2 regions of the Chryseobacterium sp. GM_Chr_2 genome follow, and region 1 is predicted to be linked to the other one. Evidence: riboswitches for the same ligand, from Rfam matches in the RefSeq annotation. Region 1 holds a riboswitch; the other holds the start of a gene.

Region 1 (7,527 bases):
AATCGGAGCCGTTAATGCCGTTTTATCTTTTAAATAACTGAACTGATAAAAACTCGCCAAATTCAGATAACAAAAAGCTCGAAGTGTTTTTGCCTGACCTTTCACCTGATCTTTCTTTTCCTGACTTCCCTCTGCCGCATCAATTCTTGTAATCACATTATTCATGTTGTTGATGGTAGAGTACAGCAAACTCCAGATGAAAAGGGCACGACTTCCTGTATTATTGCTTAAATCTGAAAATGTATACGCTGTGGGGAATCCGTATTTATTGGTTAAAACCGCCACATCACTTCCCATCGCATCGCTCGTTCTCAGTACGGTTGAATATCCGATGTTGGAATATGTTGTTCCATCATCATTAAATTTCGCCCAAGTTCCATTGATTACCGTTTCTGCATTATCAGCCGTTTTAAAAACTTCTGCTTCATTGGCCTGATTGGTCGGCGCCGTTTCCAGTTCGCTTTCACAGCTTGCCAGTGATAAGATCGCGATAATGGCAAAAGATAGATATTTTATTTTTTTCATTGTTTTAATTTTAAGATTAAAGAGTTGCCTGAAGTCCGAAAGTGATGGTTCTCATCGCCGGATATCTGTAATACGTTGTTCCATCCAATGATTGCTCAGGATCCATTCCTTTATGTTTGTAAAACGTGAGTAAATTTTCCCCCTGAACATACACTCTGAAGTTTTTCAAGCCCAATTTTTCAAAATAATTCGATGGAAGTGTGTATCCGATACTTACATTTTTCAATCTTGCATACGTTGCAGAATATAAAAATCTCGATGAGGTTGAAGTCCAGTTATTGGTTGTTGTGCTCAAAATAGGAACATCCGTATTTGTATTTTCAGGCGTCCATCTGTTGACCATTTCGGCGCTCCATGCACGTCCTGCCAAGTTTCCGTTGGACATGATGGATGTATAATCGGTATCCAAAATCTTTCCTCCCAATCTAAAAGTCAGTAAAGCGGAAAGGTCGAAGTTTTTATAATTTAAGCTTGTTGTTAATCCTCCCATTAATTTAGGAAGCGCCGAATCCTGAATTTCTCTTGCCGCTTTAGCATATTCGGAAGTGGTACCTTCCACTGTTTGTCCGTTGGCATCTGTTGTAATGGTCTTCCACAAAGGTTTTCCGTTAGTTGGATCTACACCTGCCCAAGTCGGAAGATAGAAATCGTAAACCGAACCACCCACAGTTAATAATTTTGTCCCGCTGATGATAGAAGACTGAGGAAGTTTTGTGATCTTGTTGTTTAATGTACTTAAATTCACATCTACATTCCATTGAAAATCATCGGTTTTTACAGGTGTTGTGAATAATGAAAATTCAAAACCGGTATTCTGCATCGTTCCGATATTGGCTTGAAACCCTGTAAATCCTAATGACGGCGCCAACGGCATTTCAAAAAGCAAATCCTGACTTTCACGCTTGAAATATTCTACATTACCTTTAATTCTGTTGTTCAGAATCGCAAATTCAAGTCCGATATTTAAATTAAGATTCGTTTCCCATTTCAAATTTGGTGTCGGAAGACTGCTTGCAACGGTTCCTGCTTCTCCTAAATTGTTGTAAAATCGATATAAACTCTGATAAGCATAATAGGTTTTAAGCTTGTCATTTCCCTGACCTCCGTAACTTGCACGAAGTGTCAGCTGATTGAATATATTCAAATCTTTAATAAAATCTTCATTCGACGCTTTCCACGAACCACCGACAGACCAAAACGTTCCCCAACGGTTATCTTGAGAAAATCTCGAAGAAGCATCTGACCTTACCGATCCTGAAATGAAATATTTATTCTGATAATCGTACTCCGCTTTACCTAAGAAACTTAGCAATCCCAACTGATCGCTGTTTCCTGTGAAACCACCCAATAAAGCTGCAGCGTCTGGTTCATAATAATACGGAAGTGAAAACTGAGATCTGTTTCCGGAAATCGTCTGATATTCATAATGATAAAACTCCTGCCCTGCCAATAAATTCACATGATGCTGACCGAATTTTTTATCATATGTTAAAATATTACTTGTGGTATAAGAAAGCGTTCTGGAATTTGTTTTAGTGACCGAACCGCCAATTTCAGTTCCTTGCCCTAACAGAGAATTGGTATAATAATGACCGTTATAATTCACCAAATCAACTGAAAAACTGGTCTTAAATTTTAGTTCAGGCAAAAACGTAAACTCAGCAAACCCCTTTCCTGAAAAGTTATCTTCTCTGTTTTCGTTTTTATCTAAAGGTAAAGTTGCTGCTAAATTCTGATTTTGTAAAGCGCTTGTTGGTCTGTATTTTCCGAAATCATAAATATAATTTCCGCCTGCATCAAGTTTATAGCTTCCGTCGGTATTTCTTTCATAGTAAGGATAAAATGAAGGAATAATACGCCCGACATTGATAATATTTTCAGAACTTGAATCCGAAGAAGCCGGAGCCAATTGAACGCTGTTGGTAAAGCTTAAATTCGCACCAACATTCAGCCATTTTTTAACTTCAGAATTTAATTTTAATCTTGTACTGTATTTTTTGAAACCAGATTCTATGGCAATTCCTTTATCATCTAAATAACCTAAAGAGAAATAATAGTTACTCTTTTCGTTTCCGCCACTGAAATCCAAATCAACCTGATTTCTAGAAGCCACACGTTGAAGAACATCTGCCCAATTGTCATTCCACAAAGCTTTTGCACCTGCCAACAATTTTCCGTCTGTTCCTACAGGTTTTGCAAAACTGGCTCCGTAAGGATTGATTCCCAAAGCATTCACCAAACCGTCTGTTGCCATCTGAGCCGCCTGCTGTGGAGCAATATTATTCGCAACATAGCCGTTTCTCATTGCCTCCCAATACAATTCAAAATACTGATCAGTATTTACCTGAGCATAATCTTTCACCGCTCTCGAAGAAAAACCCTGACTGATATTAAAATTGATCTTTGATTCTCCTTTTTTACCCGATTTGGTCGTAATGATGATTACTCCGTTTGCCCCTCTCGAGCCATACAACGCACTTGCAGAAGCATCTTTCAGTACACTCATCGATTCAATATCATTTGGGCTGATGGTGTTGATATTTCCATCAAAAGGAAGTCCGTCTACCACATACAAAGGATCGCTTGAAGCACTTATTGAGCCAATCCCACGAATACGAACCGAAGCTACAGACCCCGGCTGGCCAGAAGCACTCACCGCCTGAAGTCCGGGAACCTGACCTTCCAACGCTTTTGTAATATTGGTAACTGGTCTATTGTTGATTTTATCACTGGAAATTGTGGAAACCGAACCCGTATAGCTATTTCTTTTCGCTTTTCCATACGCCACAACAACTACTTCGTCTATCTCTTTTTCCTTCAGGGTATCTTTTTTTATTTCCTGACCTTGTACTCCGATAATTCCCAAGAAAAATACCGCGACAGGTGGAATCCAAATCTTAGAATTAAATGAATTTTTATTAATCATAATCAATTTTGTTTAACATTAATTAAAAATAAACCTTTTACAAAAAAGACAACAACAAGCACCAATAAATAGGATTAAATTATTGCTTATCTTTCCTTTTTAAGGCTGAATGTAACACCTTGCCCAAAGCAGGTTGTTAAGATTTCATAGGGTCAGTTCCCTCCATCTTTCTTTATAAGCCGATCGAAATATGGTTGCAAATCTAAAAACAAATAGTCTACAAAACAAGTAGACTTTAAAATTTTTGATTATAATTTTATGAAAATTAAGTTAAATTTATTTTAAAAACCACCAAAATAGACACTTATACAAATTGTTAAATTTTCAAATATGAGAAATATCATTAAAAATAATACAATGGATAAAAATTACATTCAAGACTGAATTAGGATTAAAATTCATTACGCAACCCTCGTCACTCCGAGTAGATTTTTACAAAAAAAATCGTATCGAGAAGTTTTGCTGTGGAAATAGAATTTGTGTTTCTGTTCACTGGTTCTCGATACATTTTTCTCCGCTTCGCTGCGAAAAACACTCGAACTGACGAAGGGAAATTCAAAAAAAGTTTTTAATTTTATGTTATGAAAATTTTAATTGTAAACGGTCCTAATCTTAATCTGTTAGGTACGCGAGAACCAGAAATTTACGGAACGGTAACGATGGAAGATTATTTAGAAAAATTACAATCTGAATTTTCTACGCATGAAATATCTTATTATCAATCAAATATTGAAGGTGAATTGATTAACCGTCTTCAAAAAGATGATTTTGATGCTTTGGTGATTAATCCGGGAGCGTTTACTCATTATTCTTATGCTATTACAGATTGTTTAAAGAATATTCAGAAGCAGAAAATTGAAGTTCACATCAGTAATATTTACAAGAGAGAAGAATTTCGTCAGAAGTCGGTAACGGCAGCAAATTCTGATGCTGTTTTATCAGGTTTTGGAATGGACGGATATCGATTGGCAATTTTGAGTTTGAGGTAATTTCATAGAGATAAAAATTGATAAATGCTTCGACAAGCTCAGCATGACAGTCCTAATACTAACTGTGTAATTATTTAACAGTCTATTTTTAGCGAGGTCCTGCTGAACTCTGCCGAAGCATTTAAAACATAAAAAAGCCTCATCAATGATGAGGCTTCCTAATTTAGTTAATTGCTTGTTGCTGTAACTGAGGACCGGAAGCAATAAGCTTTTTGCCCTCTTCGGTGTTACAATATTGTTCAAAGTTTTTGATATATCTTGAAGCTAAGTCTTTCGCTTTTTCTTCCCATTCAGAAACTTCGTTATACGTATTTCTTGGATCTAAAATCCCTTCAGAAACGTTTGGTAATTCTGTAGGAACTTCAAGATTCATAATTGGAATTCTTGTTTTAGGAGCATTTTCAATAGATCCATCGATGATAGAATCAATAATTGCTCTTGTATCTTTCAAAGAAATTCTTTTTCCTGTTCCGTTCCAACCTGTGTTTACCAGATATGCTTTAGCACCGTGTTCTTTCATTTTACCGATCAATGTTTTTGAATACATTGTTGGGTGCAATGTTAGGAACGCTTCACCAAATGCTGGAGAAAATGAAGGTTGAGGTTCTGTAATTCCTCTTTCTGTACCGGCTAACTTTGAAGTATAACCACAAAGGAAATGGTACTGTGCCTGATCTTCATCCAAAACAGAAACAGGAGGCAATACTCCGAAAGCATCTGCAGAAAGATAAACGATCTTACTCGCGTGTCCTGCTTTTGAAGGCAAAACAATTTTATTAATATGATAAATCGGATAAGAAACTCTCGTGTTTTCTGTGATAGATCCATCTGTATAATCAGCAATTCCGTCGTGAACCACTACGTTTTCTAGAAGTGCATCTCTTTTGATTGCTCTGAAAATATCCGGTTCTTTTTCTTCTGAAAGATCAATTACTTTTGCATAGCAACCTCCTTCATAATTAAATACTCCATTGTTGTCCCAACCATGCTCATCATCACCAATCAGATATCTTTTCGGATCTGCAGACAAAGTAGTTTTTCCTGTTCCTGAAAGACCGAAGAAAAGAGCAACATCTCCTTCTTCACCTACATTTGCAGAACAGTGCATAGAAGCCATCCCTTTCAAAGGAAGGTAATAATTCATCATGGCAAACATCCCTTTCTTCATTTCTCCACCGTACCAGGTTCCTCCAATGATCTGAAGTTTTTCGGTAAGGTTGAACATCACGAAGTTTTCAGAGTTTAATCCCTGCTCTTCCCAGTTCGGGTTTGTAGTTTTAGATCCATTGATTACTGTGAAATCCGGTTCTCCAAAGCTTTCCAACTCATAATGAGAAGGACGGATGAACATATTCGTAACGAAATGCGCCTGCCACGCTACTTCAACGATGAACCTTACTTTTAATCTTGTATCTGTATTCGTTCCGCAGAATGCATCTACAACATAGATTTTTTTAGCATCAGAAAGTTGGTTCAGCACTAAATCTTTACAAGACTGGAAAATTTCCGGAGATGTGGGCAAGTTTACTTTACCGTGCCAAAAAATCGTGTCTTTTGTAACATCATCCTGAACTATGTACCTGTCTTTAGGTGAACGACCTGTGAAAATTCCTGTTTTTACTGATACTGCACCAGATTCGGTAAGCTCAGCTTTCTCAAAGCCTTGATTTTCAGGAGAAACTTCAGCCTGATACAATTCTTCATACGAAGGATTATAAATGACTTCATAACTTCCTTTAATCCCTAATTTTTCTAAATCCTGGATGATTTTAGCGTGTTTCATTTTACTTATATTTTCTATTTCAATATTGGGGTTCAACAAAATTAATATTAATTAATTGTTAAAAGTGGTTTAAATATAATGATATAAGTCAGAATGGCAAATAAAAAAACAAGTTTGTAACAAACTGATTACAAACTAATTAAATCTTTCCAATTGAAAATTGTGCGAAAACCTTTCTCCCAAAAATAGTCCTCAAAGCCATCAAATTTTGAGCTCATGACAAAATCTCCACCCCAGGCTCCCAAACTTTTCACAAAAACAGGGATATCTGCAAAGAAACGCTCTCTAACTGTAGGAATTTCAAGGAATTTCGAAATTTGTTGCTCATGAATTAACATTAGTTCAGAAAAATTCCCCAATTCATTACATACTAAAATATTTCTTGTAAGATTCGAAAATTCATCAACCAGTTTTTGAGACTTTGTTTTAGACTTGTAAAAATTGATTCCTTCACGGCTATCCTGCTTCTGATTCAAATGAATAAAAATCAATTCATCTTTAAAAGAAGGATTGAAATTCGTCCGTTCATATGTAATCTCAGGTTTGCTTTGAAACAGCACTGCAGATTTCTCTTTTGCCACCGCAATATCGTATCCGCTGCCGCCTAAACTGATTGAATTTAAATGAAAAGGATCGATCTCAGCCCATTCCGCAAGATTAGTCATTAATGTAGAGCTGCTTCCCAAACCGTAATCTGCAGGAAACTGAAGGTTGGTTTTTAAATGATACGTAAAATCGTTCTTAAATTTGATTGTAGAAAGTGACTGAACATTTTTTAAGGTTTTTAAAATAAATTCAGCACTTGAAGTAATATTGGTCTCAATGATCTGCCAGTTTTTATAATCGATGACAGCTTTTAACCATAATTTGTTTTGATGATAGGCCTCCCAGAAAATAAGAGATTTCCCATCGTATTTTTCTTCAAAATAAAACTCTTGTCCCAGCTTGGTAGGTACCGCTAAGACAAGAGCTCCATCCATTGCGAAATATTCTGAAGTAAGCATCAGCTTTCCCGGTGAAAATATCTCGCCCATATTTTTTATTTAGATTGCAGAAGCAACAGATACAGACCCGTCGATTTTCTTGATCAATCCCTGAAGGGTTTTCCCAGGACCTACTTCAATGAAGTTATTAGCCCCGTCTTTGATCATATTCTGAACAGACTGCGTCCATTTTACAGGACCTGTTAATTGTGCAATAAGATTATTTTTAATCTCATCAGGATCAGTAATCGCTGTAGTCGTGATATTCTGATACACAGGAATTGTTGCTTTTCTGAATTTTGTTTTTTCAATCGCAGAAGC
Region 2 (7,527 bases), on a different contig from region 1:
TCGAAGCACTTTAAATATAATTTCAAAAATGAAAATAACACTTAATAGAATCAACGATGATTTTTTGTTTGAATGTACCAATTCTCAGGGAAATTCAATTCTTTTAGATAATACTTCGCAGCCGGGGGCAAAAGGTGTTTCACCAATGGAAAGTGTGATGATGGCAGTTGCGGGATGCAGTGGGATAGATGTGGTTTCTATTTTGAAAAAGCAAAGACAGGAAATTACAGATTTCAAAGCTGAGGTTGAAGGGGAGAGAGTGCAGGTGGAAGATGCAAAGCCTTTCAAGGCAATTAATGTAAAATTTCTTCTGGAAGGAAATATTGATCCTAAAAAAGCCCAGAAAGCCGCTCAGTTGTCTTTCGAAAAATATTGTTCTGTTTCTAAAACTTTAGAACCGAATGTAGAAATTGGGTACGAAGTTTTTGTGAACGGAGAAAAAGTTTAATTTTTTTAAATTCAATATAAAAAAATGCCGGACAATTACTGTCCGGCATTTCTGTTTAATTATAAAGTTTATGGTTATTTTTTGATTACTTTTTGTGTTTGAACAGAACCGTCTTTTAAATTCAATGATAGAATATAAACGCCTGTTTTTATTCCGTCTAATTGTAATGTTGAAGAAGGATTGTCGATTACTTTTACCGTTACTCCCGAAAGATCTGTAAGCGTTGCACGCTTTACATTTTCAGATTTTTCGATGCGTAAAACATCTGTAAAAGGATTAGGGTATGCTACAATTTTCTTCTCTGCTTTTGCTTCGTTTGTAGATAAATTAAGAGGTTCTAAAATGACAGTTACCTTCCAGCTGCCATCATTTACTTTATTATAAGATGCATCACAGCCAAGGTTTTCTCCACCCCATTTTCTCCATGCTCTCAATTCAAAATTAACAGCTCCTGTAAGACCATTTGCCAATGTTAAATCTGATCTGTTGTAAGAATATGTTCCTGCGTTGCTGCTTACCCCCGCTGCCACATCTGTTTCTGCTGTACCGTTGGTAGTACATACCAAAAGACTTCTTTGTTCAGACATCCATGCTCCAGATTGCGCGGTCATGGTATATGAAACTTTTGTAGATTTTATTTTATAACCTGTCGGTACGTTAACCGTAAGAGTTCCTGGGCAACTGGATGTAGAAGTATTGGTAGGATTATTATCACCAACGTATTCTGTATTAATGTCTCCTAATGTAAATGTTACAGGAACTTCACCAGTGGTAAATGATTGTGACTTCCAGAATCCATATGATGAACCTCCACAATTTGATCTTATCCAAAAATAATAGGTTTGCCCTGTTGTTAAGTTATCTAAAGTAACAGACGTAGTTCCTGCTGCTACACTTCCAGAAGGATTCGTTGTAGTTGTAGGTGGAGTTGGCGAAGTGCTATAGTAGTACTGATATCCTGAAGATGGATTACTCGCAGATGCCGTCCAGTTTACGGTAGCACTTGTAGGCGTTGTGGTTGCTGAAATATTGGTAGGCGCAAGACAAGGGTTGAAAGCGTCTGCCGAAAACGCAAAAATATTAGGAATTCCTCCTGTTCCGGATTTTGTTACCGTAACACTTTGTATTTCCTTGTTTTGGTTTGCAGCGTCAATTGCTAAAGGAATTTGATATAATCTAGGATTCGTTCCGCTTCCTGATTCAAGTACGTTGTTGTTTAAGTTAATTCTGCCAATTCCCTGAATAGCATAGTTGGTGCCTCCATACCAGTCAGAAATACTATTTCCGCTAAGGGTTTGTGTGGTATTATCGGTAAAGTTTACCGTAACGTCTACCGTACAAGCACCACTTCCTCCTGTTGCCAACATATAAAGGCTTATGGCTTTAAGAGGAGTTGCAAATATTAATGTTCCTGAATCACCTGATGCCTCTAATCTTAGAGAATTGTTTGAGCTGTAAGAAGCTAACTGATAAGTCAATCCCGGTGTTGAAGCTACTGCGGAAGTAAAGTTTCCGCTTATAGGAAGACCGTACGTAAGTGCAGTACTGCTTGAAGTAAGTTGAAAATCTCTTGAAATAAAGGCGTAGCTCACACCATCTACATCGGTACTTGTTGAAGTAGAAGCGGCTCCAACACCGTTAGCAATCACATCAGCATTAAATCCTGACTGGATTCCGATGGGTTGATATTCCTGAGCTTTCATGGTGTTGATAAACAGGCTGGTAAGAAGTAAGCCTGAAAGAGGTAGTAATTTTCCTTTCATAAAATACTTTTTTAGTTTTATAGCGCTAATATAAGCGTTTTCATGTAAATATTTCAATATATAACTTAAATTGATGTTAAATTTTAATGATATAAGCTGAATTGCTAATAAATTATAGTATGTCTTGTTATAAAAGTCATACTGAGAAAATAAAAACAGCCCACAAAAACTTGTGAGCTGCATGAAGATTGAAATTAACCCAATGATTAATTCTTAAAGACTTTCTTCGTGAAAGTTTCTTTTTCTGTTATTATTTTGAAAATATACATACATTTAAATATCTCACTTTTAAGTTAATAAATTTGAAAATGATAAAATATAAACGTAAAAAAGCCCCTTTAAAAAGAGGCTTATATCTATACTGTTAATCTTGGTTTCATCAATTTGGCGACTGTTGCCGTCCATCCTGTTTGATGGGAAGCACCGACTCCGCGACCGTTATCTCCATGAAAATATTCAAAGAATGTGATATAATCTTTAAAGTTTTCATCATAATTAAATTTTGCATTTCCACCGTTGAAAGGTCTCTGTCCAAATTCGTCTTTCAGAAAAATAGAGCATAATCTATTGCTGATATCATGAGCGACTTCATCAAGATTTCTCTTGTCTCCACTTCCCGTCGGAAGTTCTACTTTCAGGCTGTTTCCGTAATAAAAATGAAAACGCTGCAAACTTTCAACAATTAAAAAGTTGATTGGGAACCAAATCGGTCCGCGCCAGTTGCTATTTCCGCCAAACATTCGGCTGTCACTTTCTGCAGGCGTGTAATAAACCACATTTTCATTACCATGAACTGAAAATACAAACGGATTTTCTTCATATACTTTTGACATCGCACGAATTCCATATTGACTTAAAAACTCGTTTTCGTCAAGCATTCTTGTTAATACTTTTGTTAAACGGTTCTTACGGAGAATACTCATCAGGTGCTTTCTTCCGTGACCTTCCTCATCCCAATGTGAAACAAGTTTTGTTAATTCAGGTTTATTCTTTAGAACCCATTCCATTCTTGCTTGGAAATTCGGCATTTTTTCCAATAAATGATGGTCTACAATTTCTACTGCAAACATGGGAATTAAACCAACGATACTTCTCAATCGCAAAGAAACGCTGTCTCCATTTCCCAGTTGAAGTACATCGTAGAAAAATCCGTCTTCTTCGTTCCAAAGACCTTCTTTTCCGTCACCCAGATTTTCCATGGCTTCGGCAATATAAAGATAATGCTCAAAAAATTTGATCGCCATATCTTCATACACCTGATAATACTGAGCGAGTTCCATGGCGATTCGCATCATGTTCAGCGCGTACATCGCCATCCAGCTTGTTCCGTCCGCTTGCTCCAGGTGTTGTCCGTCTTGTAAAACTGTATTTCGGTCAAAAGCACCGATATTATCGAGTCCAAGGAAGCCTCCACCAAAAATATTTTTGCCGTTTTTATCTTTTCGGTTGACCCACCAAGTGAAATTCAGCAATAATTTTTGGAAAACTTTCTCTAAGAATAAAAGATCGGGCTTTCCGTTTTGCTTTTCATCAATTTTAAAAACTCGGAAACAAGACCAGGCATGAACTGGCGGATTGACATCACTCAAATTCCACTCGTAAGCCGGAAGTTGCCCGTTCGGGTGCATATACCATTCCTTTGTTAATAAGAGGAGCTGTCCTTTCGCAAATTCAGCATCAATAATTGCAAACGGAACACAGTGGAAGGCTAAGTCCCAGGTCGCATACCAAGGATATTCCCATTTATCGGGCATGGAAATAATATCTTTATTATGAAGATGATTCCATTCCGTATTTCTTACATAATTGTTGAAGTCTCTCGGAGCTTCGAAATTCGGATCACCTTTCAGCCATTTTCCGACATTGTAATGATAAAACTGTTTGTTCCAAAGTAGACCTGCAAAAGCCTGTCTTTGTACATTTTTTTCATCGTCGTTCGTTACATCATTCTGAATTTCATTATAAAATTCATTGGCTTCATCAATTCTGTTGTTTAAAATTTCATCAAACTGAGAAAAAGGATCATCCAGTTCGTCGGGCGACAATCTGAAATCAAAAGTTTTAGATGCTCCCGCAGCAATTATTTCATCTACTATAAATGAAGCTTTGGAACCTCTTTTTTCAGGATTTACGGTATTGCTTCCGTAAGTGATATAATCGTTAATTCCGTCTTTATAATAGGTATTTCCGGGATACGGGGAACCATATAATTTCGGAGCATTGGTTTCATTATCACAGAAAACACTTTCCGCATTCATATTTCGCGAATACAGTTTTTTGATGGAAATACTGTCGTGATTAATATTGATACAACCTTCCTGAGCAGCATTGGTTTGTCCTTTATACGTGTTATAGCCCCATTTCCAGTTATTTCTGAACCAAATCGTAGGTATCACCACAATAGGCGCATCCATCTGACTTCTGTTGCAAACCGTAACGCGAACCAAAATATCATTATGTTCAGCCTTGGCATATTCAATAAAAATATCAAAATATTCATCGTTATCAAAAATTCCTGTGTCGATAATCTCGTATTCAGGTTCTTTTTTGCTTCTTCTGGCATTTTCGGCACGAATATCATCATAAGGAAATGCGTTGATAGGATATTTGTACACCAGCTTCATATAGCTATGGGTAGGCGTATTATCCAGATAATAAAAAATTTCCTTAATGTCTTCTCCGTGATTTCCCTGAGGGTTGCTCAGCCCGAAGAATCGCTCTTTTACCCTTTTATCTTTCTTGTTCCAAAAGGATAGGGCAAAACAGAAAAGCTGTTTCACATCAGAGATTCCCGCAATGCCTTCTTCCCCCCAACGATAGGCGTAGCTTTCTGCGGAATTATGATTGGCGAAATTCCATGCATCGCCGTTGGAGCTGTAGTCTTCCCGTACATTTCCCCATTGGCGGTTGCTTACGTAAGGTCCCCAGTTTTTCCAGTTTTTATCTTGTAATCTTTGTTTTTCGGCAATCATATTTCATCAATTTTCTATACGAAGTTAGTTTTTTTGATAAAAAATTCCAACTTTACGAATCTGAAAAATAGTTAACATTGCTTTGAAAACCTTTTGTTTATCAGTGTTTCGAATATTAAATTAAATTTTTATAAATATTTAAAAGAAATGTTTTATCTTTGCACCATTCGATCATTCAAATATTGAAAATGTTATCAAGAAAGGTTGAGGGATTAGACCCTGTGAAACCTTAGCAACCCTTTGCGCAAGCGAAGAAGGTGCTACGTTCTACCAAAATTATTTTGGACAGATAACTACTGAATCTTTTTTCAGCCATTTCCTGTGGCATTTTCAATTGTATTATCAAAAAGTATAATAGAATTGAAAACAGAATTAAACTATATTAATCTTTCGTATCAAACAAATTCCGGTAAGGAATGTCATATCTTGTTGAGCTATCAGCTTTTCGGGCAAGAATTGTTTTCGTCACCTATCATTTTAGTTAATCATGCTTTAACGGGAAATTCTAATGTTTCCGGTGATAAAGGCTGGTGGAAACAATTAATTGGTGAAGGTCAGGTTATTGATACAAATAAATATACGATTCTGTGCTTCAATATTCCCGGAAACGGATTTGATGATTTTTTAATTGATGAATACGAAGATTTCGCGCCTTCAGATATTGCTAATATCTTTTTACAAGGACTTGAAAGTTTACATATTACAAGTTTATACGCCATTGTTGGGGGCTCTTTGGGAGGAGGAATCGGTTGGGAAATGCTGGTGAAAAAGCCAAATCTTGCCGAAATTTTCATTCCTATTGCCTGTGATTATAAAACCCACGATTGGCTTCACGCACAATGTCTGGTTCAGAAATTTTTATTAAATCAAGAAAATGAACCTTTGCAAAAAGCAAGAATTCATGCCATGTTGTGTTACCGAACACCGGAATCGTTAAATGATAGATTTCAAAATAAATACAATCAGGAAAAACAAAGATTGGAATCAGAAGATTGGCTGATTTATCACGGAAATTCTTTAAACGAACGATTTAGTTTAAAGTCTTACAAGCTGATGAATCATTTACTGATGAATTTGAATGTTGATGAATCTCAATTGGAAAAAATTCAGGCACGAATGCACATGATCTCTGTAGATACAGATTTGTTTTTCCCGGCTTCTGAAATTCGAAGGTGTTTTGAAAAGCTGAAAGAGAAAAAGGAAAATGTTTTTTATCACGAGATCACCTCAATTCATGGGCACGACGCCTTTTTAATGGAATATAAACAATTAAATAATATCATAAAACTTATTCTGAATATATGACAACATCAGATACGATAAACATTTATCGAAACAAAGCGCTGGTAAACTTTGAAGGGAAAGACTTTTTAGGACACATCGGCATCGATTCCCGAATTTTCAAAGTATTAAATGAAGAAGGAATAAGCGTTGGCGTAATTTCTCAGCAGGCGATTGAAAACGGAATTTCTGTTTTGGTAGATGAAAAAGATGCGGAAGATGCAGTGCGTGTGCTGCAGGAAGAATTTAAAAAAGAAAAATCGAACGGGGCGGTAAGCAATATTTACAATATCAGTAATGTGGCGGTTATTGGTTTCGTTTCGGAAAATTATAGCAAAATACTTTCTGAACTTCAGAGAAATAAAATATTTCCGCTTTTGTTGAATCAAATTGCTTCGGCGGGAAGAGTAAATATCGTGGTAACCGATAATCAGACAGAAATTGCAAAAAATATTGTTGAAACTGAAATTTACGGAAAACCGAAAGTCGTTCATTTAGCATTGATCGGTCACGGAAATGTGGGCGGAACGTTGGTGGAACAGATTTTAGATTCTGAACATGATATTCTGAAACGTAAAAGATTACAGTTGAAAATTGTAGCCATTGCCAATTCAAAGAAAATGGCTTTGAACAAAGGCGGTTTTGGAAGCGACTGGAGACAGAAGGTTAATTATTCTCAAACAGATTCCAGCATTGAAAGCCTGATCGGATATGCAAAAGAGCACCATCTGGAAAATCTGGTAATGGTAGATAATACGGCGAGTAAAGATTTTGTGAAGCATTATGATGCGTTTGTAGATAACGGTTTTGATATTGTTTCTTCCAACAAAATTTATAATACGCTGCCGATTGCCACTTATAGAAATTTAAGAAAATCTTTAGAGAAAAATAAAAAGAAATATTTATACGAAACCAATGTTGGTGCAGGTTTGCCATTAATTGATACGATTAAATTGCTACACCTTTCGGGAGAGAATATCACAAGAATTAAAGGAGTTTTCTCAGGAACATTGAGCTATGTTTTCAACAATTTTTCGTTGAGAGAGGATAAGTTTTCCACAAT

Evidence for each region. Region 1 has a riboswitch for S-adenosylmethionine ahead of OXQ85_RS15285 (TonB-dependent receptor). Riboswitches for the same ligand answer to the same signal wherever they lie in the genome.
Region 2: linked by a shared signal. The riboswitch ahead of OXQ85_RS16240 (alpha/beta fold hydrolase) and the one ahead of OXQ85_RS15285 (TonB-dependent receptor) in region 1 are both predicted to bind S-adenosylmethionine.

What each region holds. Positions count from the first base shown of each region.
Region 1 is NZ_JALNUD010000010.1:77,677-85,203, forward strand. It holds gene OXQ85_RS15280 (RagB/SusD family nutrient uptake outer membrane protein) at 1-525, opposite strand, end outside; gene OXQ85_RS15285 (TonB-dependent receptor) at 542-3,451, opposite strand; SAM riboswitch class I at 3,535-3,632, opposite strand; gene OXQ85_RS15290 (type II 3-dehydroquinate dehydratase) at 4,033-4,440, shown strand; gene pckA (phosphoenolpyruvate carboxykinase (ATP)) at 4,604-6,223, opposite strand; gene OXQ85_RS15300 (GYDIA family GHMP kinase) at 6,352-7,257, opposite strand; gene fabD (ACP S-malonyltransferase) at 7,267-7,527, opposite strand, start outside.
Region 2 is NZ_JALNUD010000011.1:68,239-75,765, forward strand. It holds gene OXQ85_RS16225 (OsmC family protein) at 29-448, shown strand; gene OXQ85_RS16230 (T9SS type A sorting domain-containing protein) at 523-2,211, opposite strand; gene OXQ85_RS16235 (glucosidase) at 2,568-5,183, opposite strand; SAM riboswitch class I at 5,372-5,479, shown strand; gene OXQ85_RS16240 (alpha/beta fold hydrolase) at 5,544-6,488, shown strand; gene OXQ85_RS16245 (ACT domain-containing protein) at 6,485-7,527, shown strand, end outside.